DNA from 3 places in the Streptomyces sp. NPDC001941 genome. Region 2 is predicted to be linked to each of the others. Evidence: riboswitches for the same ligand, from Rfam matches in the RefSeq annotation. Region 2 holds a riboswitch; each other region holds the start of a gene.
The links. Region 2 has a riboswitch for cobalamin ahead of ABT160_RS09385 (prenyltransferase/squalene oxidase repeat-containing protein). Riboswitches for the same ligand answer to the same signal wherever they lie in the genome.
Positions count from the first base shown of each region.

Region 1 (7,550 bases), on a different contig from region 2:
GCGTTGATCGTGGCGATCAGGGCCACCAGGGCGAGGAGTTGCTCCTCGTCGTAGTGCTTGGCCGCACCCTCCCAGACGTCGTCCGGGACGCCCGCGCCGTCGGCCAGGCGGGTGCCCGCCTCGGTCAGCTCCAGGGCGGCGCGCTCGGCCTCGGTGAAGACGGTCGCCTCGCGCCAGGCGGCGACGAGGGCGAGGCGCACCGGCGTCTCGCCCGCGGCGGCGGCGTCCTTGGTGTGCATGTCCAGGCAGAAGCCGCAGCCGTTGATCTGGCTGGCCCGGATCTTCACCAGCTCCTGGACGGCGGCGGGCAGGGCGGTGTCGGCGACGGCCTTGCCGGCCGCGTTGAAGTGCTTGATCAGCTTCGGGCCGAGGGGGTTGGCGAAGGCGTTGATGCGGGGTTCCACGGCGGTCTCCTCCGGTGGTGTCGGCTGGTTACACCCCTATGACGGATCGCCTCACGGGGTTGTGACACGCTCCGGTGTGACCCCCGTCTCACGCCCTTCGGGACAGCTCCGCGAACCGCGGGTCCAGGAGTTCCAGGACCTCCTCCCACCGGAACGGGTCGCCCTTGCCGATCAGGACGCCCATGGCCGACAGGCGCTCCAGGCTCTCGCGGTAGGCGGGGTGGCGGGCCAGGTCGGCGTTGACGCGGGGCAGCACGGCGGTGGGCACGCCCTGACCGTACGCCTCGCAGAGGGTGGCCACCGCCAGGGTGTCGGCGAGGCCCGCCGCCCACTTGTTGACCGTGTTGAAGGTGGCCGGTGCGACCGCGATCGCGTCGGGCGGCGGGAGCGGGCGCGGGTCGCCGGGGCGGCGCCACGCCGAGCGGACGGGATAGCCGGTGCGGGCGGTGACGTCCTGCTCGTCGATGAAGGCCAGGCCGTTGGGCGTGGCGATCACGCCGACGTCCCAGCCACGCTCCCGGGCGGCGGTGATCAGGGCGGCGACGTCGACGGCGACTCCGGCCGCGCACACCACCACGTACAGGAAGGGCCGCCCGCGCCCGTGAGGCTCCTGAGGGAAGGGCTGCCCGCTGTCGTGGGGAAAGGGCTGCCCGTTCTCGTCGCTCATCGTCCAGCTCCCGTCGCGTCCGCGTGCCCGCTCCTGCCCGGAAGACCGGATGACCGGTGCGTTCCCTGGTCGGGATCCTAGGGCCTTCGTTCGGATCGGGCCGGGCGGCCGCGCTCCCCGCCCCGTGCGACGATCGGTGGGTGAGTGAACCGAACGACCTCGACTTCCGCCGTGCCGACGCCGCTGACCTGGGGTTCCTGGTCGAGTTGCGGGACGGCGCCGCGCGCTGGATGGCGGAGCGGGGCATCACCGGACAGTGGCAGCCCGGGGAGCTGGGCGAGGACCACTTCCGGCGGGTGCTCGGGCACGGCGAGATCTGGATCGCCCGGGACGGCTCCCGGGCGGTCGGCGCGTGGGAGCTGTGGTGGAGCGACGAGGCCGCCTGGGGCGCGCGCCCACCGGTGGCCGGCTACGTGCACCGGCTGATGGTGGACCGGCGCACCGCCCGGCCCGGCACCGGAAGCGCCCTGCTGCGGGCCGCCGAGGAACGGGTGGCGCGGGCCGGGCGCGAACTGGTGCGCCTGGACTGCCTCGCGGACAACGAGCGGCTCAACTCCTACTACCTGCGCGCCGGTTACCGGGCGGTGGGCACGATGGAGGGCAAGCCGCAGCCCGGCGGCGTGCGCAAGTCGTACACGCTGATGGAGAAGCGGGTGCTTCCGGAAGGGAGTTGAGCCCGGTCGGGGCTCCCCCTGGGCCTCAGACCGCCCGCGCCGTCTTCAGTACGTGTCCGCGCACGCCCTGCCGCTCGGTCCAGGACCGCAGGGCGGTGACCCCGGCCGCGTCGAGCAGGTCCGGGTCGACGGTGGTGCGGACCTCGTGCGGCACCCCCGAGTCGAGCAGCAGCCGGAGCGAACGGGCCGCCGGGAACGCGCTGTTGGGGGTCGCGGTCACCTTCTCGTACGCCTCCGGGTGCGCCTTCACGTCAAAGCCGACCCAGTCGAGCAGCCCCTCCCCCAGGAGCTGCCCGAACCGGCGGGGGTAGGCGCCGCCGGTGTGCAGGCCCACGGCGAAGCCGAGGGCACGCGCCTGGCGCACGGCGTCGGCGAGCCCGGCCTGGAGGAGGGGTTCGCCGCCGGAGAAGACGACGCCGTCCAACAGGCCCCGGCGCCGGGCCAGATGGACCGTCACGGCGCCCCAGGACACGGCGGCGGGCACGCGCGGGTCGAGGAGTTCCGGGTTGTGGCAGTAGCCGCAGCGCCACGGGCAACCCTGGCAGAACACGGTGGCGACCAGGCGGCCCGGCCAGTCGCAGGTGGACAGCCGGGCCCAGCCGCCGATCCGGATCACGCGGGCGCTCCGGCCCGCTCCAGGAACGGCACGCGCTCCTCGTGCTCGCCGCGCTTGCCGATGTTGAAGGAGGACACCGGCCGGTGGTAGCCCATCACCCGCGTCCACACCTCGCACGGGGAGCCGCAGGTGGGGCAGTGGGGGTGCTCGCCCGCCAGGTAGCCGTGGTCGGCGCAGATGGAGAACGTGGGGGTGACCGTGAGGTAGGGCAGCGAGAAGCGCTCCAGGGAGCGTCGCACCAGCTCGCGGCAGGCCTCGGCGCTGGAGACGCGCTCGGAGAGGTAGAGGTGCAGCACGGTGCCGCCGGTGTACTTGCCCTGGAGTTCGTCCTGGCGCTCCAGCGCCTCGAACGGGTCGTCGGTCCAACCGACGGGCAGCTGGCTGGAGTTGGTGTAGTAGGGGTTGGCGTCGGTGCCGGCCTGGAGGATGCCGGGGTGGCGGCGGCGGTCCTCCTTGGCGAACCGGTAGGTGGTGCCCTCGGCGGGGGTGGCCTCCAGGTTGTAGAGGTGGCCGGTGCGCTCCTGGAACTCGACCATGCGGGCGCGGACGTGGTCGAGGAGGCGGACGGTGAGCGCGTGGCCCTCGTCGGTGGTGAGGTCGTGGGCGTCGCCGGTGAAGTTGCGGACCATCTCGTTGACGCCGTTGACGCCGATGGTGGAGAAGTGGTTGCGCAGGGTCCCCAGGTAGCGCTTGGTGTACGGGTAGAGGCCGTCGTCGATGAGGTCCTGGACCTTGACGCGCTTGATCTCCAGGCTCTCCACGGCGAGTTCGAGGAGCCGGTCGAGGGCGGCGAGGAGGGCGGGCTCGTCGCCCGGGTGCAGATGGCCCAGGCGGGCGCAGTTGACGGTGACGACGCCGAGCGATCCGGTCTGCTCGGCGCTGCCGAACAGTCCGTTGCCGCGCTTGAGCAGTTCGGTGAGGTCCAGCTGCAGGCGGCAGCACATCGAGCGGATCATGCCGGGGCTGAGCTCGGAGTTGATGAAGTTCTGGAAGTACGGCAGGCCGTACTTGGCGGTCATCTCGAACAGCCGCCGCGCGTTGTCGCTCTCCCACGGGAAGTCGCGGGTGATGTTGTAGGTGGGGATGGGGAAGGTGAAGACGCGGCCCCGGGCGTCGCCGCGGGTCATCACCTCGATGTAGGCGCGGTTGATCAGGTCCATCTCGGCCTGGAGCTCGCCGTAGGTGAAGTCCGCCTCCTCGCCGCCGATGACGGGGACCTGTGCGCGCAGGTCCTCGGGGCAGGTCCAGTCGAAGGTGAGGTTGGTGAACGGGGTCTGGGTGCCCCAGCGGGAGGGCACGTTGAGGTTGTGCACCATCTCCTGCACGCACTGGTGGACCTGTGCGTACGTCATGGCGTCCTTGCGGACGAACGGCGCCATGTAGGTGTCGAAGGAGCTGAACGCCTGGGCGCCGGCCCACTCGTTCTGCAGGGTGCCGAGGAAGTTGACGATCTGTCCGGCGGCGGAGGCGAAGTGCCTGGGCGGCGCGGAGTCGATCTGGCCGGGGACTCCGTTGAAGCCCTCGGTGAGCAGGGTGCGCAGGGACCAGCCCGCGCAGTAGCCGGAGAGCATGTCCAGGTCGTGGATGTGCAGGTCGCCCTCGCGGTGGGCGCGGCCGACGGCGGGCGGGTAGACCTCGTCGAGCCAGTAGTTGGCGATCATCTTGCCCGCCGAGTTGAGGACGAGGCCGCCGAGCGAGTAGCCCTGGTTGGCGTTGGCGTTCACCCGCCAGTCGGTGCGGTCCAGGTACTCGGTCACCGCTGCCACGGCGTCGATCTTGGTCACGTCGGCCCTCCCACGAGGCGTCCGGGGTGTGTCCTCCCCGGAGGTGTACGCGGGGAGGGCGTCGGCAGGTATCGGACTCGGGCCGCGGGTGCGGCCCCTACCGTTGCGGGGCAGTCCCGGCATCCGACCGGGTTCCCTGTTGCCTCGTCGGGGCGCTGCGCGCGCCGCCCGACGAACCGACGCCCGTCACACTACATCTGGTGCCATGTCCGACATGCCGACCGAAGATGTTGTGTGACTTCGGTCCATCAGGTCGGGACTTAGGGCCGGGACCAGGGTCAGTCGTCGGGCTCGGTCGCGCCGTCGGGCTCGGTCCCGTCGCGCGGTACGGTCCCGTCGCGCGGTACGGTCCCGTCGCCCGGGCGGTCAGCTCGTACGGGTGAAGAGGCGCCCCGCCAGGTCGACCCCGGTCACCCGCCCCGCCGCGTCCCGGGTGAAGAACCCCCGCTGCCCCTTCAGCCCGCCCTCGGTGATCACGTACTCGTCCCCCGCCTCGTCGCCGCCGCCCTCGGCGGGCAGGAAGCCCATCGGCTCGGCCGCGTAGTCCGGCGGCATCTCGGCGTCGGAGGCGGAGCGGACCTCGGGCTTGATGCCCACGGCGAGGGTGAGGCGCGCGCCGTCGGTGGCGATGTCGAGGTTCATCACGTCGTTCTGGTAGCGCCCGGCGACCTCGCGGGAGCGCGCGTCGTCGTACGCGACGGGCTCGGGGTCGCGCTCGACCAAGCCCAGGTAGTGCTCCAGGGCCCAGCGGACCACGGACTGGTTGAACGGGTAGCCCTCGGGGCCCGCGTTGGACAGGGACACCACCGCGAAGTTCCGCTCGGGAACGATCAGGAGTTCGGCGAACTGACCGTTGCCGGAGCCTCCGTGACTGATCGTCAGGACACCGTCGATCCACTTGAGGAACCAGCAGATGCCGAAGCCGTCGCCGAGGGTGCTGGCCCGCAGTTCCACGGTCTGCTCCCGCATGGCGCGCACCGACTCGGCGGGCAGGACTCCCTCGCCGTCGGCGAGGTGGAACTCGGCCCAGCTCAGCAGGTCCTCGACGGTGGAGATGCCACCGCCACCGGGGTTGTTGGCGCGCGAGGTGCCCCGGAAGGCCTTCCACGGGGTGGCCGCCCGCAGCCTCCCCTCCTCGTCCCGGACGTGCCCGACGGCGTACTTGCGGGTGATGACGTCGTCGAGGTCGAAGAAGGTGCTGCTCAGACCGGCGGGTTCCAGGACGAGCGAGGTCACGGCCCGCTCGTAGGGCAGGCCGGTCACGTTCTCGATGACGCGGCCCGCGAGGTTGTAGCCGGCCTGGCTGTAGGAGGCGCGCTCACCGGGGGCGGCGATGACCTCCAGGCGGTCCATCTGCTCGACGAACCCGGCGAGGGTCTCGTTGTCCTCGTCGGGGATCAGGTTCCAGTCGAGTCCCCCGGTGTGGTTGAGCAGCTGCAGGACGGTGATGCGGTCGGCGGCCTTCTCGTCGGCCAGCTTGAGGTCGGGGACGTAGCGGCGCACCGGGGCGCCGAGGTCGACCCTGCCCTCGGCGGCGAGGCGCACCAGGGCGGTGGCGGTGAAGGGCTTGGTGGTGGAGGCGACGGGGAAGAGCGTGCGCTCGTCCATGGGCAGCCCGTCCACCAGGGCGGTCGTGCCGTGCGAGGCGTACACCCGCTGCCCGTCGACGAGTACGCCGACCGCCGCTCCCGGCAGGCCGAACTCCTCGGCCGCCGCCTTCACGAAGTCCCGCAGCTCCTGCGCCATGACGTTCCCCTCTCGTCCCGAATCCTTGAGAAAACCGTGGGGGCCAGGACCCCCGAGCACTTGAACTAAGTGCAAGACAGAAGTTACGGCATCACTTGAACTAAGTGCAAGCATCGGGCGCCCATGGGATGCGGATCGGCGTACGGCTCAAGGCCTAGGGTCGAGGCCATGGCAACCCCTGAACTCGGCGGCGGCCCCGCCGGCACCCTCTTCTGCGGCCTGGAGCTCGCCGCCCGCATCGAGCGCGCGGAGACCGGGCTGATCACCGCGGGCGCCCGCGCCGCACTGGCCCGGCTGGGCCCGGACGCGGGATTCGTCACTCCGCTCGCGGGCGGCGCCGCCTGCCGCGCGGACGAGCACTCCCCGCTGAACAAGGTGGTCGGACTCGGCTTCGCCGGAGCGCCCTCCGAAGCGGAACTCGACGCGGTGGAACGGCGGTTCGCCGCGCTCGGCACCCCGGTCCAGGTGGAGCTCGCGCACGTCGCGGACCCGGCCGTGGGCGAGTTGCTGACCGGCCGCGGCTACCGCCTGGCCGGCTTCGAGAACCTCCTGGGCCGCGAGGTCACCGCACGGGACCGCGCGGCGACCGTCCCGGACGTCGAGGTCGGCGAGTCCGGGGACGAGGAGTTCGAGGCGTGGCTGGACACCGTGGTGGACGGGTTCGCGCACCCGGACACCCAGGGCGTCGCCTCGCACGAGGAGTTCCCCCGCGACGTGGTGGAGACCTCGGTGCGCGACATGAGCGCCGCCGCCGGGATGCGCCGCTACCTGGCGCGGGTCGACGGCGTGGTGGCCGGCGCGGCGAGCATGCGGGTGGTCGACGGCCTGGCGCAGCTGACCGGGGCGGCGACCCTGCCCGCGTACCGCCGGCGCGGCGTCCAGGCCGCACTCCTGACGGCCCGTCTGGACCGGGCGGCCGAGGAGAGGGCGGACCTGGCGGTCATCACGACGCAGCCGGCCTCCACGTCCCAGCACAACGCCCAGCGGCGCGGGTTCTCGCTGCTCTACACGCGGGCGGTGCTGGTGCGCTGACGCGCACGGCCCGTACGCGTACTCCGTACCGGAACCCGTGCCTCAACCCCAGGGTTGATCCACTCCACCCGGCGTACACCCCTGGTTGACCCTCGACCTCAACCCGCCACCCGACGCCGCGCACGCCCCCGGGCGCCTAGATTGCGGTGCGTGGCCACGGGGGACGGGAGACCGGGTCGCACCGCGTCACGGGGGCTGTGGCCCTCCGTCGTGTACGGACGACGGGGAGCGCGGCAGGCGCAGGGCACACACGTGCCCTCGGTGCGTCCCGCACCGTGGCTCCGGCACCGGGCGGCATCGACCGCCCGGGCCGGGGCCGCCACCACGACGAGCGCTTCCCCCGCACCCGCGGCGCCCCCGCACGTGACCGCGCGGGACTCGGCCCCGGTCGCGCGCGGTCACCCCGCCGGGCGGCTCCCGCCACGAGGGGCCGCCCGGCTCCCCGTACCGGCCCATGACCCGGATCTCCCTGCGCACCGAACGCCTCACCTCCGGCCACGCCCGGTCCGCCCGCGAGGCCCGCGCCTCACCCCCGGCCGCCCACCGCCACCAGGACCACCCGCGCGCCCTCGCCCACGGTGCGCCAGCGGTGTCGGACGCCGCCGGCCAGGTAGACCGTGTCGCCCG
Region 1 is NZ_JBEOYE010000070.1:32,211-39,760, reverse strand. Features, by position in the region: gene ABT160_RS34145 (carboxymuconolactone decarboxylase family protein) at 1-404, opposite strand, end outside; gene ABT160_RS34140 (flavoprotein) at 493-1,071, opposite strand; gene ABT160_RS34135 (GNAT family N-acetyltransferase) at 1,212-1,745, shown strand; gene ABT160_RS34130 (anaerobic ribonucleoside-triphosphate reductase activating protein) at 1,771-2,361, opposite strand; gene ABT160_RS34125 (ribonucleoside triphosphate reductase) at 2,358-4,145, opposite strand; cobalamin riboswitch at 4,192-4,341, opposite strand; gene ABT160_RS34120 (serine hydrolase domain-containing protein) at 4,512-5,891, opposite strand; gene ABT160_RS34115 (GNAT family N-acetyltransferase) at 6,060-6,923, shown strand; gene ABT160_RS34110 (helix-turn-helix domain-containing protein) at 7,450-7,550, opposite strand, start outside.
Region 1: it holds a riboswitch for cobalamin, as region 2 does, so the genes downstream of both, ABT160_RS34125 (ribonucleoside triphosphate reductase) here and ABT160_RS09385 (prenyltransferase/squalene oxidase repeat-containing protein) in region 2, are expected to answer to the same signal.

Region 2 (7,550 bases):
GCAAGCTCATCGAGGCACTGCGCGAGCAGCTGCCCACCGCGCTCGACGGCGCGAAGGCCGACCAGGGGGCCCGGTCATGAGCGCCCTGCACCCCGACGCGCGACCCGGGGCACGCCCCGTACCGCCTCCGGCACCGACGCCCCCGGCCGCCGCGCCCGGGCCCCGCCGCACCGGCCCCTGGCGGCGCGGGCGGGTCCTCGCCGGGGCCGCCGTGCTCAGCGCGCTGCTCATGCTGGGGCACTCGCTGGTGCCCAACACGCCCGGCAATCTCGGCAGCCTCCTGGAGACCTTCCTGCCGTGGCTCGGCCTGGCCGTGCCGCTGCTCCTGGCCCTCGCCGCGGTGCGCCGCTCGGCGACGGCCGCCCTGGCGGTGCTGCTCCCCGCCCTGGTGTGGACGTCGCTGTTCGGCGGCGGGTTCCTCGACAAGACGGGCAGCGGCGGCGACCTGACCGTGGTCAGCCACAACGTGGACGAGGGGAACCGCGACCCGCGCGGCACGGCCCGCGCCCTGGCCACCTCGGGCGCCGGCGTGCTGGCCCTGGAGGAGCTGTCCTCGAAGGCGGCGAAGGTGTACGAGGAGGAGCTGGCCGCCGACTACCCGTACCACTCCGTGCAGGGCACCGTCGGGCTGTGGAGCCGCTACCCGCTGCGCGACGCGCGGCCGGTCGCGATCATGCCGTGGACCCGCGCCCTGCGGGCCACCGTCGACACCCCCAAGGGCCCGCTCGCCGTCTACGCCGCGCACCTCGCGTCGGTGCGCGTCCACCCCGCGTCCGGCTTCGGCACCGAGCGGCGCAACGACGCGGCGCAGAAGCTGGCGGACGCGGTGCGGGCCGAGCCGCTGCCCCGGGTGATGGTCGTCGGCGACTTCAACGGCAGCACCGACGACCGGGCGCTCCACGGCGTCGTGGACGGGCTGCGCTCCGCCCAGGACGAGGCGGGCGCGGGACTCGGCCTCAGCTGGCCGGCCTCCTTCCCCCTGGTCCGGATCGACCAGGTCCTCGTCAAGGGCGTCACCCCCGTCTCCGCCTGGACCCTGCCGGGCACCGGCAGCGACCACCTGCCCGTCGCGGCGTCGGTGCGGCTGTGAGCGGCGGGTGCTCCCGGGCGGCCCGGCTCACCCGGCTGCTTCGGGTTCGCACCGCCGAGCGGCTACCGTCGGTGTCAGTGGGCCGCCCACCTGCGGCGCAGCCACCCCGTACGGAACGACCTCCAGGTGACGCCATGCGAGAGCACGACCCCGCCCCCACCCCCGACCCCGCCGTGCGCGCGGGGCGGCCGACCGGCCGCGAGCCCGCGGCCGCCGACCCGGTGCACGTCCTGCTGGTGGAGGACGACGAGGCGATCCGCCGGTCCGTCGGCCTGGCCCTGGAGCGGTACGGGTACCGGGTGACGGCCGCCCCCGACGGCCTGACGGGCCTGGAGGTCTTCCGCGAGGGCGGCCACGACCTGCTGATCCTCGACGTCATGCTGCCGCACCTGGACGGCATCGGGCTCTGCCGCCGCATCCGGGAGACCAGCCAGGCACCGATCCTGATGATGTCCGCGCGCGGCGACTCCCTCGACGTGGTGTCGGGCCTGGAGGCGGGCGCCGACGACTACGTGGTCAAGCCCGTCGACACCACCGTGCTGGTCGCGCGCATCCGCACGCTGCTGCGGCGCGCCGAGTTCGCGGCGGGGCCCGCCGCCGAGGAGGAGCCGCGGGAGGACCACGTACGCGCCTTCCACGACCTGACCGTGGACACCCTGGGCCTGGAGGTGCGCAGGGACGGCGAGCCGGTCGCGCTCACCCCGACCGAGCTGCGGCTGCTCCTGGAGTTCGTGGCCGAGCCGGGCGTGGCGCTGTCGCGGCAGAAGCTGCTGCGCGAGGTGTGGGACTACGGCTGGGAGGGCGACACCCGGGTGGTGGACCTGACCGTGCAGCGGCTGCGCAAGAAGATCGGCGCGGACCACGTCGAGACCGTGCGCGGGCACGGCTACCGGTTCCGGCGCTGACGTGCGGGGCCGACGGGGCGAGGACCCCGAGCTCTCCCGCGCCGCCCGGGCCGCGCTGCGGCTGTCCGACCCTCGCTCGCTGCGCTGGAAGATCGTGGCGGGCGTCGCGCTGGCGACGATCGCGATGGCGCTGGGCATGGGCGTGCTGGTGCACCGGACCACGGAGACCCGGTCGATGGGCATCGCGCGGGGCGCGGCGCTGCGCGAACTGGACGCGGCGGTCGGCCAGTTCGAGCGGGAGCGGGCGGGCGAGCGGGTTCCGGACGAGCACCGCGGCTACCGCCTCGGCGCCGAGGTCCCCGACGACCTGCTCGCCCGGCTCGGCTCCGGGAGCGAACCGGTCACCTGGTACGACGACCGCAAGCCGACGCGCCTGAGCATGTGGGCGGCGCGGAACGTCGAGGGCCAGGCGCTCGCCGTCTCGTACGACATGACCTTCGACGACCTCAGCCGCAAGGCCCTGGACCGCCACATGCGGTACGCCGCCGTGGCCACCCTCGCCGTCGTCCTGCCCTCCACCCTGCTCGCCGCCGAGCTGGTGCTGCGCAGGCTGCGCCGGGTCGCGGGCACCGCGCGCCGCATCCGGCACGGCGAACTGGACGCGCGCACCGGCGGGCGGGCCGGGAAGGACGAGATCGGCGAGATCTCCTCGGCGGTCGACCACATGGCCGACGCGCTCCAGGAGCGGCTGCGCACCGAGCAGCGCTTCACCGCCGACGTCGCGCACGAGCTGCGCACCCCGCTGGCCGGTCTGGTCACCGCGTCCTCGCTGCTGCCCGAGGGCGAGGCGACCGAGCTGGTCCAGGACCGGGTGCGGGTGCTGCGCGGCCTGGTCGACGACCTGCTGGAGGTCTCGCGGCTCGACGCGGGCGCGGAGCGGGCGGACGCGCAGCCGGTGCCGCTGGGCGAGCTGGTGGCGGACTCGGTGCGGCGGACGGGCCTGGACGCGCGGGTGGACGTGGTGGGCGAGCCGGTGGTGCGCACGGATCCGCGCCGCCTGGACCGCATCGTCGGCAACCTGGTGGTCAACGCCCACCGCCACGGCGGCGCCCCGGTGCGGGTCACCGTCGAGGGGGTGCGGGTGGTGGTGCGGGACGGCGGGCCCGGGTTCCCCGCGGAGATCCTGGAGCACGGCCCGCAGCGCTTCCGCACGGGCGCGGCCGAGCGCGGCCACGGGCACGGGCTCGGGCTGACCATCGCGACGGGCCAGGCACACGTGATCGGCGCACGTCTTGAGTTGGCGAACGATCCGGCGGGCGGGGCGGTGGCGACGCTGGTCCTGCCCGCGCAGGGCACGGAGGCGGACGCACTGGAGGACACGGCGGAGGACGCGGCCGGCCCGTCCGGGGGGTGACCCCGGACGGGCGGCCCCGGCCTCAGCTGCCGTACTTCAGGGCGATGGTGTCACCGGCGTTGATCACCGTGCCGCGCGACGCGGCGATCGCGCCGGCCCCGTCGACGCTCGACTTCCACGTCGAACCACCGCTGTTCGCCGTGCCGTTGACGGCCGTGATCGTGCCGCTCCCACTGGCCGGGTTGACCGAGGTGACGCAGCCGGTGGCCGCGTCGAGGACGGTGCCGAGCGTGGTCGTGGCGGCGGTCGGGGTGAAGGTGACCGCGCAGACCTTGAGCGTGGTGCCGTTGTCGACGGTGAGGGCGAGGCGGGTGGCCGTGCCCGGGGTGAAGGCGGTGGTGGCGGCCCACTGCGGGGCGCCCGCCGTGGTCGGCGCGGGCGGCGCGGCGATGAAGCCGCCGCCCGCGACGGCGCGCAGGCCGTCGATGGAGGCGTAGGCGGACGGACTGGTGTCGCTCGGGAGGTACTTGAAGCCGCCGCCGGGCTTGAACTGCTGGGCGATCAGGAAGTCGACCGGCGTCTTGCCGGCCTTGGTGAGGAAGTCGCCGGTCTGCGGGTTGATGCCGCAGGCGTTGAGACCGGAGACGGCCCAGCCGTTGGAGTCGGTGTTGACGCCGAACATCGCGTCGAAGGCGCCCGAGGTGTTGATCAGCTTGGACTTGAGGAACGCCTTGGCCTTGGTGACGGCCAGGTCGGTGTTGGGCACGCCGGCGGTGCAGAGCGAGGCCATGGCGGCGCCGGTCATGTCGATGTCGCTGGCGGCTGCGAGCTTGGCGGGGTCGCCCTCGGCCTTGCTGTAGTTCCAGCCGCCGTCGTCGTGCTGGTTGGCGCGCACGGTGGCGACCGACGTGGCGAGCAGGGCCTGCGGGACGCGCTGGGCGCCGCCCTGGGTCTTCGCCCCGGCGAGGGCGATGAGGCCGAAGACGGTGCCGTTGAAGTTGGCGGACGCGCCCCAGTAGCCGGGCTCGGCGCTCTGGTAGTAGCCGTAGATGTCGGCGATCAGGTTGCGGCTCGCGGAGACCCGGGCGGGGTCGACGCCCGCGGAGTACGCGTTGATCGCGCCGCGCTCGTAGTCGGTGACGACCGGGGAGCCGCCGGGCCAGGCCGACCCGGTGAGCAGGTTGCGGTAGACGGTGCGGGCGTTCTTGGTGGCGTCGCCGCCGGGCGTGACGTCGACGGCGGCGGTCCCGGCGGCGGCGAAGGCGGAGAAGGCCCACTCGTTGGACAGGCCGGAGCCCGCGTAGGAGCCGTCGGCGGCCTGGAGGGATCTGAGGTAGCTGACGCCCGTCGACTTGGAGGTCGCTATCTGCGCGGGCGTGGAGGTCGCGCTCGCGGGCACGGCCGTGAGGACGAGTGCGCCCAGGGCGGCGGGCACGGCGAGGCGCAGGGCGCGACGGGCGGGGACGGTACGGGTGGCGGTCATGGCGGGCTCCCGGAATCAGGGGACGCCGACCGGCGCCTCCCTCGCGGGTCCCGGCCGTGACGGCGTGCGGGAGCGCGTGCGGGCGGCACGAGGTCGTCGTCCAAGCGCGTGGTTCGACTTCCGTGGTGTCGTGCCGCGTGGGCATTCGGGCTCGTACCGGCTCCCCACCGGTCCACACCGCTGCGCGTCAGCTCTGGGTTCGCACCAGATTCCCCCATTCGGCAAGCCGGGAGGCTACCCGAACATCGCAGGTCGCGCACGCGCCTTGACGCTCCGTTCGCTCCCGTGTTCCAATGCGCCCGATTCTTCGTTCAGTTCACGGGGGAAGCCGGTCGAATCCCGGCGCTGACCCGCAACCGTAGGTCAGGCGGATGTCTCCACACCCGCCCGACGAGCCGGATTACCCGCGCTGAACGCTACGCAACAGACGCCGTCGCGGACTACGGCGTGGTTCGGCCCGCACTCCCCCGTCCCCTGCGAGGACCGGGTGGCCAGCCATGCGTGCTCCGCTGCGGACGACGCAGGGGGCTTTCGGTGCTTTCGGTGGGCAACGCAAGGGGTTCGGCCAGGAGCGGGGGCAGACGCCTGCTCGCGCTGCTGTGCGCCGCCGTGACGACGGTGGGCGGGGGTGCGCTGCTGCTCGCCCAGGCCGCTCCGGCGGCAGCCGATCCCCTGGGCGCGTGCACGGCCACCAAGGGCGCGGTCGTGGCGGTGGACTTCGGCGACTGGGGCGGCACGGTGGTGCGCGGCTGCGACGCCACCCCGACCACCGGCTACGACCTGCTGCACGAGGCCGGGTTCACGACGGCGGGCACCGAGCACGACGGGCCCGCGTTCATCTGCCGCCTGGGCCACACGGACTTCGACGGGGGCCGCCAGTACCCCACCCCCGACAAGGAGGCGTGCGGGCTCACGCCGCCCGCGGCCGCGTACTGGTCGTACTGGACCGCCCCGCCCGGCCAGGACTTCTGGACCTACAGCCCGCTGGGCGCGATGGCCCATAAGCCGAAGGACGGCTCGGTCGAGGCGTGGGTGTACGGCGGTACGAAGCCGGGTGGCGGCGGGGGCGAGCCCTCCTTCCCGCCCTCCGCCGTGCGGCCCGGCGGTGTCGCCCCGGGCGACACCCCGCCCGTCGTCCCCCCGGGCGAGGTCAAGCTGAAGGACGCTTCCGCCTGGCTCAAGACCCGCCTGACCAACGGCACTTACGTCCAGGACGAGGGCGCCGAGGCGCCGAACTACTACCAGACGGCCCAGACGGCGCTGGCCCTGGCCGCAGGCGAGGGCGGCAGCGCGACCGTCGAGAAGATGACGCGCTACCTCGCCGACCACGTCGAGGAGTTCGTCTACCCGCAGGGCGTCAGGCAGCCCCCGTCGGTGGGCAACGCGGCGCTGGCCGCGCTGCTCGCGGCGAGCACCGGGCGCGACCCGCGCGACTTCGGCGGGCACGACGTGGCGGGCGACCTGGCCGGGACCGTCTGCACCACCGGCGCCGGTGTCGCGCCGTGCGTGGGCAAGGGCGACTTCTCCGACGTCGGCGACGTCGAGACCCAGTCCCTGGCCGTGCTCGCGCTGCTGCGAGCGAAGATCGCCCCGCCCGCCGAGTCACTCGCCCGGATCGCCGCGCACCTGTGCAAGGACGGTGGCTTCAGCCCGACCCTGGTGCGCGACGGCGACGCCTGCACCTACGGCGACCCGGCCACCACGCCCTACGCGATGATCGCGCTGCACACGGCGAACGTGAGCGGCGACGCGGTCGCCAGGGCGCGGAAGGCCCTGTACAAGGCCCAGTTGAAGACCGGCGCGTTCGGCGCGTACGCGGGCGTGGAGACCGGCGACGTCGGCTCCACCGGCAGGTCCGCGCAGGTCCTGCGGATCCTGGGCGACACCATGCGCGCCGACGCGGCCGTCTCCTGGCTGTCGCGGCAGCAGACGAAGGCGGGCGGCTTCGGCTTCGACGAGGGCGCCGCCGACCCGGAGCCGTATCCCACCTGGGCGGCGGTCGTGGCCGGGGCGCGCACCAGCCTGGCCACGCTGACCACGAAGAAGCCCGACCCGGAGCCCACCCCGACGCCGCCCCCCACGAAGACGCCCGGGCCGACCACGAAGCCCACCGGCGTGCCGAAGCCGCCGTGGGAGCCGGGCCAGGGCCCTGACGTGGCCAGGGCCACCGCCTTCCTCACCGACGGACAGCGCCTGCGGCAGGGGCACTACTACGAGAACGTGGCCGGGACCGGCTTCGCCGACTTCGGCCTGACCATCGACGGCGCGTACGCGCTCGCCGCCACGGGCAGCGACGACGCGACGCTGCGCGGCGTGGTCGACTTCCTGGACCAGCAGGGCACGGACGCCACGCGGCCGACCGCGCGCACCGTCAACGACTGGACCGGCGTGGGGACTTCGCACGCGGCGGGCGGCTCGATCGGCAAGCTCGCCGTGCTCGCCCAGTCCGTCGGACGCGACCCCCGGAACTTCGCGGGGCACGACCTGGTCGCCGCCCTCGCCGGGGCGACCTGCGCGGCACCCAGCAAGGCCCCGGACCGCAGCTGCCCCGCCAAGGGCGCCTACCGGTACGCCCCTTCGGTGTTCGCCCAGTCCCTCGGCGTGATCGCCCAGCAGCGGGCGGGCGAGACGGCGGCGGCCGCCGGGCCGCTGGCCTTCCTGCGCTCGCTCCAGCACGCCTCGGGCGCCTGGCCCAGCCTGGTGCCGTCGACCGGCGACTCCGAGGTCGACTCCACCGCGATGGCGGCCATGGCCCTGGACCTCGACCAGGACGCGGCG
Region 2 is NZ_JBEOYE010000008.1:49,479-57,028, forward strand. Features, by position in the region: gene ABT160_RS09365 (D-alanyl-D-alanine carboxypeptidase family protein) at 1-80, shown strand, start outside; gene ABT160_RS09370 (endonuclease/exonuclease/phosphatase family protein) at 77-1,090, shown strand; gene cseB (two-component system response regulator CseB) at 1,225-1,995, shown strand; gene ABT160_RS09380 (sensor histidine kinase) at 2,120-3,349, shown strand; gene ABT160_RS09385 (prenyltransferase/squalene oxidase repeat-containing protein) at 3,372-4,772, opposite strand; cobalamin riboswitch at 4,892-5,035, opposite strand; gene ABT160_RS09390 (prenyltransferase/squalene oxidase repeat-containing protein) at 5,316-7,550, shown strand, end outside.

Region 3 (7,550 bases), on a different contig from region 2:
GGCGCCAGCAGCGTGATCCGTACGGTCAACGGTGGTGCCCCCTCGGTGTGCGCCGGTGTCCCGGCGGATGCTACCGCCCGTGGCGCACGACACAGTTGGCGTGAATGCGCCAGGCCGCTACCGTCTTCTCGAAACCGAACACAGACAGGACGACGGCGCCCTTCGGAAGTCCGGTGCAACTCCGGCACGGTCGCGCCACTGTGGGTCCGGCAGGTCCTCCCGTACGGGAGGGGCCGCCGGTGAGTCAGACCCGTACGCCGTCGTCGCGTGCTCCACCGTAGCGGGACGCGTGTTCCCGAGGAGGTACCGCCATGGCCGACACCCTTGCCCCGGCACCCAGTTCGATCCCCGTCGCCCCCGTGAAGCTGCCGGTCAGGGCGATCCTGCCCTGGGCGGCGTTCTTCGGGCTGCTCATGCTCGTCCTGCTCTACTTCGTCGGCGCCGAACAGGGCGTCTTCTCCGTGTTCTCCGGTGAGGGGATCCACGAGTGGGTGCACGACGGCCGCCACCTGCTGGGCTTCCCCTGCCACTGAGCGACGCGACCGGAAAGCAGGGAACACCTTCATGAACTCCGTCTCCGTACGGGCGCTGCTCGTGCGCGGCATGCTGGCGGGCCTGGTGGCCGGCCTGCTCGCCTTCGGGCTGGCCCGCTGGATAGGCGAGCCGCCGGTCGACGCGGCGATCGCCTTCGAGGACGCCCACGCCGGGGCGCACGAGCACGGCGTCGAGCTGGTCAGCCGTTCGATGCAGTCCACCGCGGGGCTGGCCACCGCGGTCCTGGTCTTCGGCACCGCGGTCGGCGGCATCGCCGCGCTCGCGTTCTGCTTCGCCCTGGGCCGGATCGGCCGCTTCGGGGCGCGGGCCACGGCCGCTCTGGTCGCGCTCGCGGCGTACGTCACGGTGTACTTCGTGCCGTCGCTGAAGTACCCGGCGAACCCGCCCGCCGTGGGCGACCCGGACACCCTGGCCAAACGCACCACGCTGTTCTTCCTGATGATCGCCCTGTCCGTGCTGCTCGCGCTCGGCGCGACGCTGCTCGGGCGCCGGCTCGCCCCGCGGTGGGGCAACTGGAACGCCTCGATCGCGGCGGTGGCCGCGTTCGTGGTGGTGATCGCGGTGGCGATGGCGTTCCTGCCGGTGGTGAACGAGCTGCCCAAGGACTTCCCGCCGGACACGCTGTGGCGCTTCCGGCTCGCGTCGTTCGGCATCCAGGCGCTGCTGTGGTCCTCGTTCGGCCTGGTCTTCGGCGCGCTCGCGGAGCGGGTGGTGGAGCCCGGACGCGTGCGCTCGCGCGAGGCCGCCGAGTCCGCGGTGGCGGCGCACTGAGGGACGCAGGCACGTACGCGAGGGGCCGCCGGTGGCGCGACCGGCGGCCTTCGCGCGTACCGGGCCGGTCGCCCGGTACACGAGGGCCTTTCAGACGGTACGGACCTTGAGCACCTCGTCGCCGACCTCCACGACCTCCAGGGTGCGGTCCGGGCGGCCGGGGTCGGCGAACGTCACGGCGAGCCGCCCGCCCGCCGCCTCCTGCCAGCGGCCCGGCACCGCGTCCGGCGCGTCACCGCGGCCCAGCGGGTGGTCGGTGAACGTCCCGTCGGGAGCGAGCCGCAGGCCGCGCCGTCCGCGGGCGGGCGGGAAGGGGTAGTCGGCGGGCCGGTAGACGCGCACGTCCCCGGTGTCCTCCTCGAACGAGTGCACCCAGTGCCGGAACAGCCCCTCGGGCAGCCCGGGTCGCTCCTGCGCCATGCCCGTCCTCCCTCTCCCGGCCTCTCCTGGCCCGTGCCGAAACGGGTGCCGGTACCCGGACGCGCCGGTCCCATACGGAATCCGTCGTGGCACTTGCCCCGAATACTGTGACACGGGTCACGTTCGCGGGGCCGGGCGACTACTGTATCCCTACCGGGCCCGCGTTCACCGTCCACGGCCGCACTCCGCGGCGAAGCGAGGAGGCGCAGCGTGCCCGATTCCCAGGAGCCCCAGGACCGTTCGGCATCCGCAGGGACGCCCACCAGGCGCGACTGCGGGACCATGGAGGTCCACCGCAGGCTGCTCAGCACCGTCTCCGGGTACTCAGCCGCACGCGCCGCGGTGGAGAACCGGGCGTTCCGGTACGAGACCGGGCAGGAGGAGCCGGAGCGCACTGGCGTCATCCGCATCCCGGTGGTCGTCCACGTCGTCTGGAACACCGCCGAGCAGAACGTCGACGACGCCCAGGTCGCCAGCCAGATCGACGTCCTCAACCGGGACTTCCGCGCGCTCAACCCGGACGTGTCGCAGGTGCCCGCGGTCTGGCAGGACCGGGTGGCCGACTGCCTGGTGGAGTTCGAGCTGGCCTCGACCGACCCGGACGGGCAGCCGACGAGCGGGATCACCAGGACCGAGACGCAGACGGCGGGCTTCGGCGCGGACGACGCGGTGAAGTCCGCGGCGACCGGCGGGCACGACGCCTGGCCCGCGGACCGGTACCTCAACATGTGGGTGTGCCCGCTGGGCGGCGGTCTGCTGGGCTACGCGCAGTTCCCCGGCGGGCCCGCGGAGACCGACGGCGTGGTGATCCTGCACTCCGGGTTCGGCACCACGGGCACGGCGGCGGCGCCGTTCGACGGGGGCCGCACCGCGACCCACGAGATCGGGCACTGGCTGAACCTGTTCCACATCTGGGGCGACGACGGCACCGGCTGCAGCGGCACGGACCACGTCGCGGACACCCCCAACCAGGGCGGGCCCAACGGCGGCAAGCCCACCTTCCCCAAGCTGAGCTGCAACAACGGGCCGAACGGGGACATGTTCATGAACTACATGGACTACACCGACGACGCGGCGATGTTCATGTTCACGAGCGGCCAGAAGGCGCGCGTGGACGCGACCCTGGACGGGGCGCGGTCCTCGTTCGCCAAGCGCTAGTCACTACCGGTGGCGGGCCCGTCGAGGGCGGGCCCGGCGCCGCGCGTCAGCAGGGCCAACTGGCAGAGGGACTCCAGGCGTTCGAGGTGGTCGCGGGCGCGGGCCAGGTCCGCGCCCCAGGCCAGCGCCCCGTGGTCGGCGATGAGCAGGACCGGGGGCGGGTCGTCGGCGGTGTCGAGCAGGTCCTCGACGTCGTCGGCGACGCGCTCCACGTCGGCGTGGTTGGCGAGCACCGGCACGTCGACCCGGTCCGGGTCGCCGGTGCCCAGGCCCTTGAGCAACTCGAAGCGCTCCAGGCGCAGGTGGCGGGGCTCGGCGGCCTTCCGGCCGCGCGCCGTGAGGGTGGCCGCGGCGGTGGCGTACGGGCAGTGGGCGTGGATCACCGCGCCCGCGGTGGTCGTCCGGTACAGCGCGGCGTGCAGCACCGACTCCGGGGACGCGCCGAGCCGGGCCGGGCGGGCCAGGACGCCGGTGGCGACGCTGATCTCGACCATGTCCTGGACGGTGAGCTCGCCCTTGTCCCGGCCGCCCGCGGTGATCAGCGCGAGGCCGCCGGGCTCGGGCAGCCGCACCGAGAGGTTGCCCGAGGTGCCGGGCATCCAGCCGCGCTCGTACAACGCCTTGGCGGCGTGGGCCAGTTGGATGCCCGAGGACAGGGTCGAACGGTGCACGGGTCCCCCTTTGCCGGATGGGTGTCCCACTCGTACCGGAAGCGGGCCGGACAGGCCAGAGCACGGAAGGGCCCGCCGGGACGCCCGGGGCCGGATCCCGCCCGGGGAACGCGGGGGGATCGCGGGGGGACGAACTATGGTGAGCGGGGCGGGCAGTCACTCACCTGGAGGTACTCCGTGAAGATGCTCATCAACGTGCCGGAGACCGTCGTCGCGGACGCGCTGCGCGGGATGGCCGCCGCGCACCCCGAGCTGACGGTGGACGTGGAGCGCCGGGTGGTGGTCCGCCGGGACGCCCCGGTGGCCGGGAAGGTGGCCCTGGTGTCGGGGGGCGGGTCCGGGCACGAGCCGCTGCACGGCGGGTTCGTGGGTCCCGGCATGCTGTCGGCCGCCTGCCCCGGTGAGGTGTTCACCTCGCCGGTGCCCGACCAGATGGTGCGGGCCGCCGCGGCGGTGGACAGCGGCGCGGGGGTGCTGTTCGTGGTGAAGAACTACACCGGGGACGTGCTGAACTTCGACATGGCGGCCGAACTCGCCGAGGACGAGGGCGTCCGGGTCGCCCGGGTCCTGGTGGACGACGACGTGGCGGTGGCCGACAGCCTGTACACGGCGGGCCGGCGCGGCACCGGCGGCACCCTGTTCGTGGAGAAGCTGGCGGGCGCCGCGGCCGAGGAGGGCGCGCCGCTGGAGCGGGTCGAGGCGGTCGCCCGGCGGGTCAACGAGCGCACCCGCAGCTTCGGCGTGGCGCTCGGCGCCTGCACCACGCCCGCCAAGGGCAGCCCCACCTTCGACCTGCCCGCGGGCGAACTGGAGCTGGGCATCGGCATCCACGGCGAGCCCGGCCGGGAGCGGCGGGCCATGATGACCTCCCGCGAGATCGCCGACTTCGCCGTGGACGCGGTCCTCGACGACCTGCGCCCGGACGGCCCGGTGCTGGCCCTGGTGAACGGCATGGGCGGCACGCCGCTACTGGAGTTGTACGGGTTCAACGCCGAGGTGCAGCGGGTGCTGACCGAGCGCGGGGTGCCCGTCGCCCGTACCCTCGTCGGCAACTACGTGACCTCGCTGGACATGGCGGGCTGCTCGGTGACGCTGTGCGCGGTGGACGAGGAGCTGCTGCGGCTGTGGGACGCGCCGGTGCGCACGCCCGCGCTGCGGTGGGGCTGCTGAGGGCGGGAAGAGACGGGAAGACGGGACGGGGAACGGAGCGGATCGTGGGAGTGCCCGAAGTGACAGTGCTGGACGCGGACTTCTTCCGCCGCTGGCTGACCGCCGTCGCCGCGTCGGTGGACCGGGAGGCCGACCGGCTGACCGAGCTCGACTCGGCGATCGGCGACGCCGACCACGGCAGCAACCTGCGGCGCGGGTTCGCCGCCGTGGCGGACGTGCTCGCGCGGGAGGAGCCCGCGACGCCCGGGGCCGTGCTCACCCTGGCCGGGCGGGAGTTGATCTCGACGGTGGGCGGTGCGTCGGGTCCGCTGTACGGGACGCTGCTGCGCCGCACCGGCAAGGAGCTGGGCGAGGCGGCCGAGGTGGACCGCACCGCGCTGGCGGCCGCGTTCGCCGCCGGGGTGGCCGCGGTGGCCCAGCTGGGCGGCGCCGCGCCCGGGGACAAGACGATGCTGGACGCGCTGGGTCCGGCGGCCGAGGCGCTGGGCGAGTCGTTCGCCGCGGCGGCCGGCGCGGCCGGGCGGGGCGCGGCGGACACCGTGCCGCTGCGGGCCCGCAAGGGCAGGGCGAGTTACCTGGGCGAGCGCAGCGTCGGGCACCAGGACCCGGGGGCCACCTCCGCCGCGCTGCTCCTCGCCGCGCTGGCCGGGACCGCCGGGGAGGCCGCGTGAACCCGGTGGGCATCGTCCTCGTCTCGCACAGCGCCGCCGTCGCGACGGCCGTCGCGGAGCTGGCCAGGGGTCTGGCGGGCGGCGCCGCGGAGGTGCCCGTGGCGGCGGCGGGCGGCACCGCGGACGGCGGGCTCGGCACCAGCGCGGAGCTGATCGCGCGGGCCGCGGCCGAGGTGGACCGGGGCGCCGGGGTGGCGGTGCTGGTGGACCTGGGCAGCGCGGTCCTCACCGTGAAGGCGCTGCTCGCCGACGGGGACGAACTGCCCGGATCGACCCGGCTGGTGGACGCGCCGCTGGTGGAGGGCGCGGTCGCGGCGGTGGTCGCGGCGTCGGCGGGCGCGGACCTGGCGGCGGTCGGGGCGGCGGCGACGGAGGCGTACGACTACCGCAAGGCGTGAGGCCCGGGACGCGGTCACGACCCGCGCCCGGAGCGGCGCGGGTTGTGATGTGCCTGGTGGGAGCACTAGTGTCACAGGGCCTTGGTGTACGGGAAACCGGTGGAGTACCGGTGCGGCCCTCGCCACTGTGATCGGGAGGTCCGGCTCCATCCCCCCTCGCGGGGAGCCACTGGATCGCCCCGGGTGACCGCCCGGGGCGTTTGGGAAGGCGGAGCCGGGCGGAAACACCGTCAGCCAGGAGACCGGCCAGGGCGCGTTGTCCATCCACGAGGTGCTGGAGAGGTCTCACTCACCCATGCATATAGCCGAGGGCTACCTGCCCCCGTTGCACGCGGCCGCCTGGGGCGCCGCCGCCGCGCCGTTCGTCGTCCACGGCGTGCGGAACCTGACCCGCGAGGTCCGGGCGAACCCGGAGTCCACCCTGCTGCTCGGCGCCTCGGGCGCCTTCACCTTCGTCCTCTCCGCGCTCAAGATTCCCTCGGTGACGGGTAGTTGTTCGCACCCGACCGGGACGGGGCTCGGCGCGATCCTGTTCCGGCCGCCGATCATGGCGGTGCTCGGCACGGTGACCCTGCTGTTCCAGGCGCTGCTGCTGGCGCACGGCGGGCTGACCACGCTGGGCGCCAACGCCTTCTCGATGGCGATCGTGGGGCCCTGGGCCGGCTACGGCGTGTACCGGCTGCTGCGGCGGTTCGACGTGCCGCTGATGGTGACGGTGTTCTTCGGCGCGTTCGTCGCGGACCTGTCCACGTACTGCGTCACCAGCGTGCAGCTGGCGCTGGCGTTCCCCGACCCGGCCGGCGGTTTCCTGGGCTCGCTGGGCAAGTTCGGGTCGATCTTCGCGCTCACCCAGATCCCGCTGGCCGTGAGCGAGGGCCTGCTCACCGTCCTGGTGATGCGGCTGCTGGTGCAGTCGAGCAAGGGCGAACTGACCCGGCTCGGCGTGCTGCTGACCGGTGCGGGCCGCAAGGGCGCTCCCGCCGAGCCCGAGGCGGTGGCCCGGTGAGCCGCAACGCGAAGATCAACACGCTGCTGCTCCTGGTCGTGGCCGCGCTGGCGGTGCTGCCGCTGGCGCTGGGCCTGGGCGACCACAAGGAGGAGCCGTTCGCCGGCGCCGACGCGCAGGCGGAGACGGCCATCACCGAGCTGGAGCCGGACTACGAGCCCTGGTTCTCGCCGCTGTACGAACCGCCGTCCGGCGAGATCGAGTCGGCGCTGTTTGCCCTCCAGGCCGCGCTCGGCGCGGGCGTCCTCGCCTACTACTTCGGGCTGCGGCGCGGCCGCCGCCAGGGCGAGGCGCGGGCGCTGGCCGGCCCGGCGGACGGCGAGGGGCACGAGGTCGCCGGTCCCGCGGCCGACGGCAGCCCGGCTTCCTCCTGATGCTGCCGATCGACGCGGCGGCGCACGGCAACCGCTGGCGCCGCCGCCACCCGCTGGAGAAGGCCGTCCTCGGGCTCGGCCTGACGCTCGCCGCGGTCTGCCTGCCGCCGTGGCCCGGCGCCCCGCTGGTCGCGGCGGCCACCCTGGCGGTGCTGCTCGGACCGGCGGGGGTGGCGCCCCGGCTGCTGTGGCGGGCGTTCCGGGTGCCGCTGGGCTTCTGCGTGACCGGCGCGGTGCCGCTGCTGTTCCAGGTCGGCGGGGCGGGCGGGTTCGTGACGCTCGCCCCGGACGGCCCGGCGCACGCAGGCCAGCTGCTGCTGCGCACCTCGGCGGCCTCGCTGGGGGTGCTGCTCTTC
Region 3 is NZ_JBEOYE010000016.1:64,777-72,326, reverse strand. Features, by position in the region: gene ABT160_RS14425 (histidine phosphatase family protein) at 1-29, opposite strand, end outside; gene ABT160_RS14420 (CbtB domain-containing protein) at 312-533, shown strand; gene ABT160_RS14415 (CbtA family protein) at 565-1,326, shown strand; gene ABT160_RS14410 (hypothetical protein) at 1,417-1,746, opposite strand; gene ABT160_RS14405 (zinc metalloprotease) at 1,957-2,904, shown strand; gene mtnB (methylthioribulose 1-phosphate dehydratase) at 2,901-3,575, opposite strand; gene dhaK (dihydroxyacetone kinase subunit DhaK) at 3,753-4,745, shown strand; gene dhaL (dihydroxyacetone kinase subunit DhaL) at 4,811-5,416, shown strand; gene ABT160_RS14385 (PTS-dependent dihydroxyacetone kinase phosphotransferase subunit DhaM) at 5,413-5,814, shown strand; cobalamin riboswitch at 5,880-6,079, shown strand; gene ABT160_RS14380 (energy-coupling factor ABC transporter permease) at 6,110-6,820, shown strand; gene ABT160_RS14375 (energy-coupling factor ABC transporter substrate-binding protein) at 6,817-7,194, shown strand; gene cbiQ (cobalt ECF transporter T component CbiQ) at 7,194-7,550, shown strand, end outside.
Region 3: it holds a riboswitch for cobalamin, as region 2 does, so the genes downstream of both, ABT160_RS14380 (energy-coupling factor ABC transporter permease) here and ABT160_RS09385 (prenyltransferase/squalene oxidase repeat-containing protein) in region 2, are expected to answer to the same signal.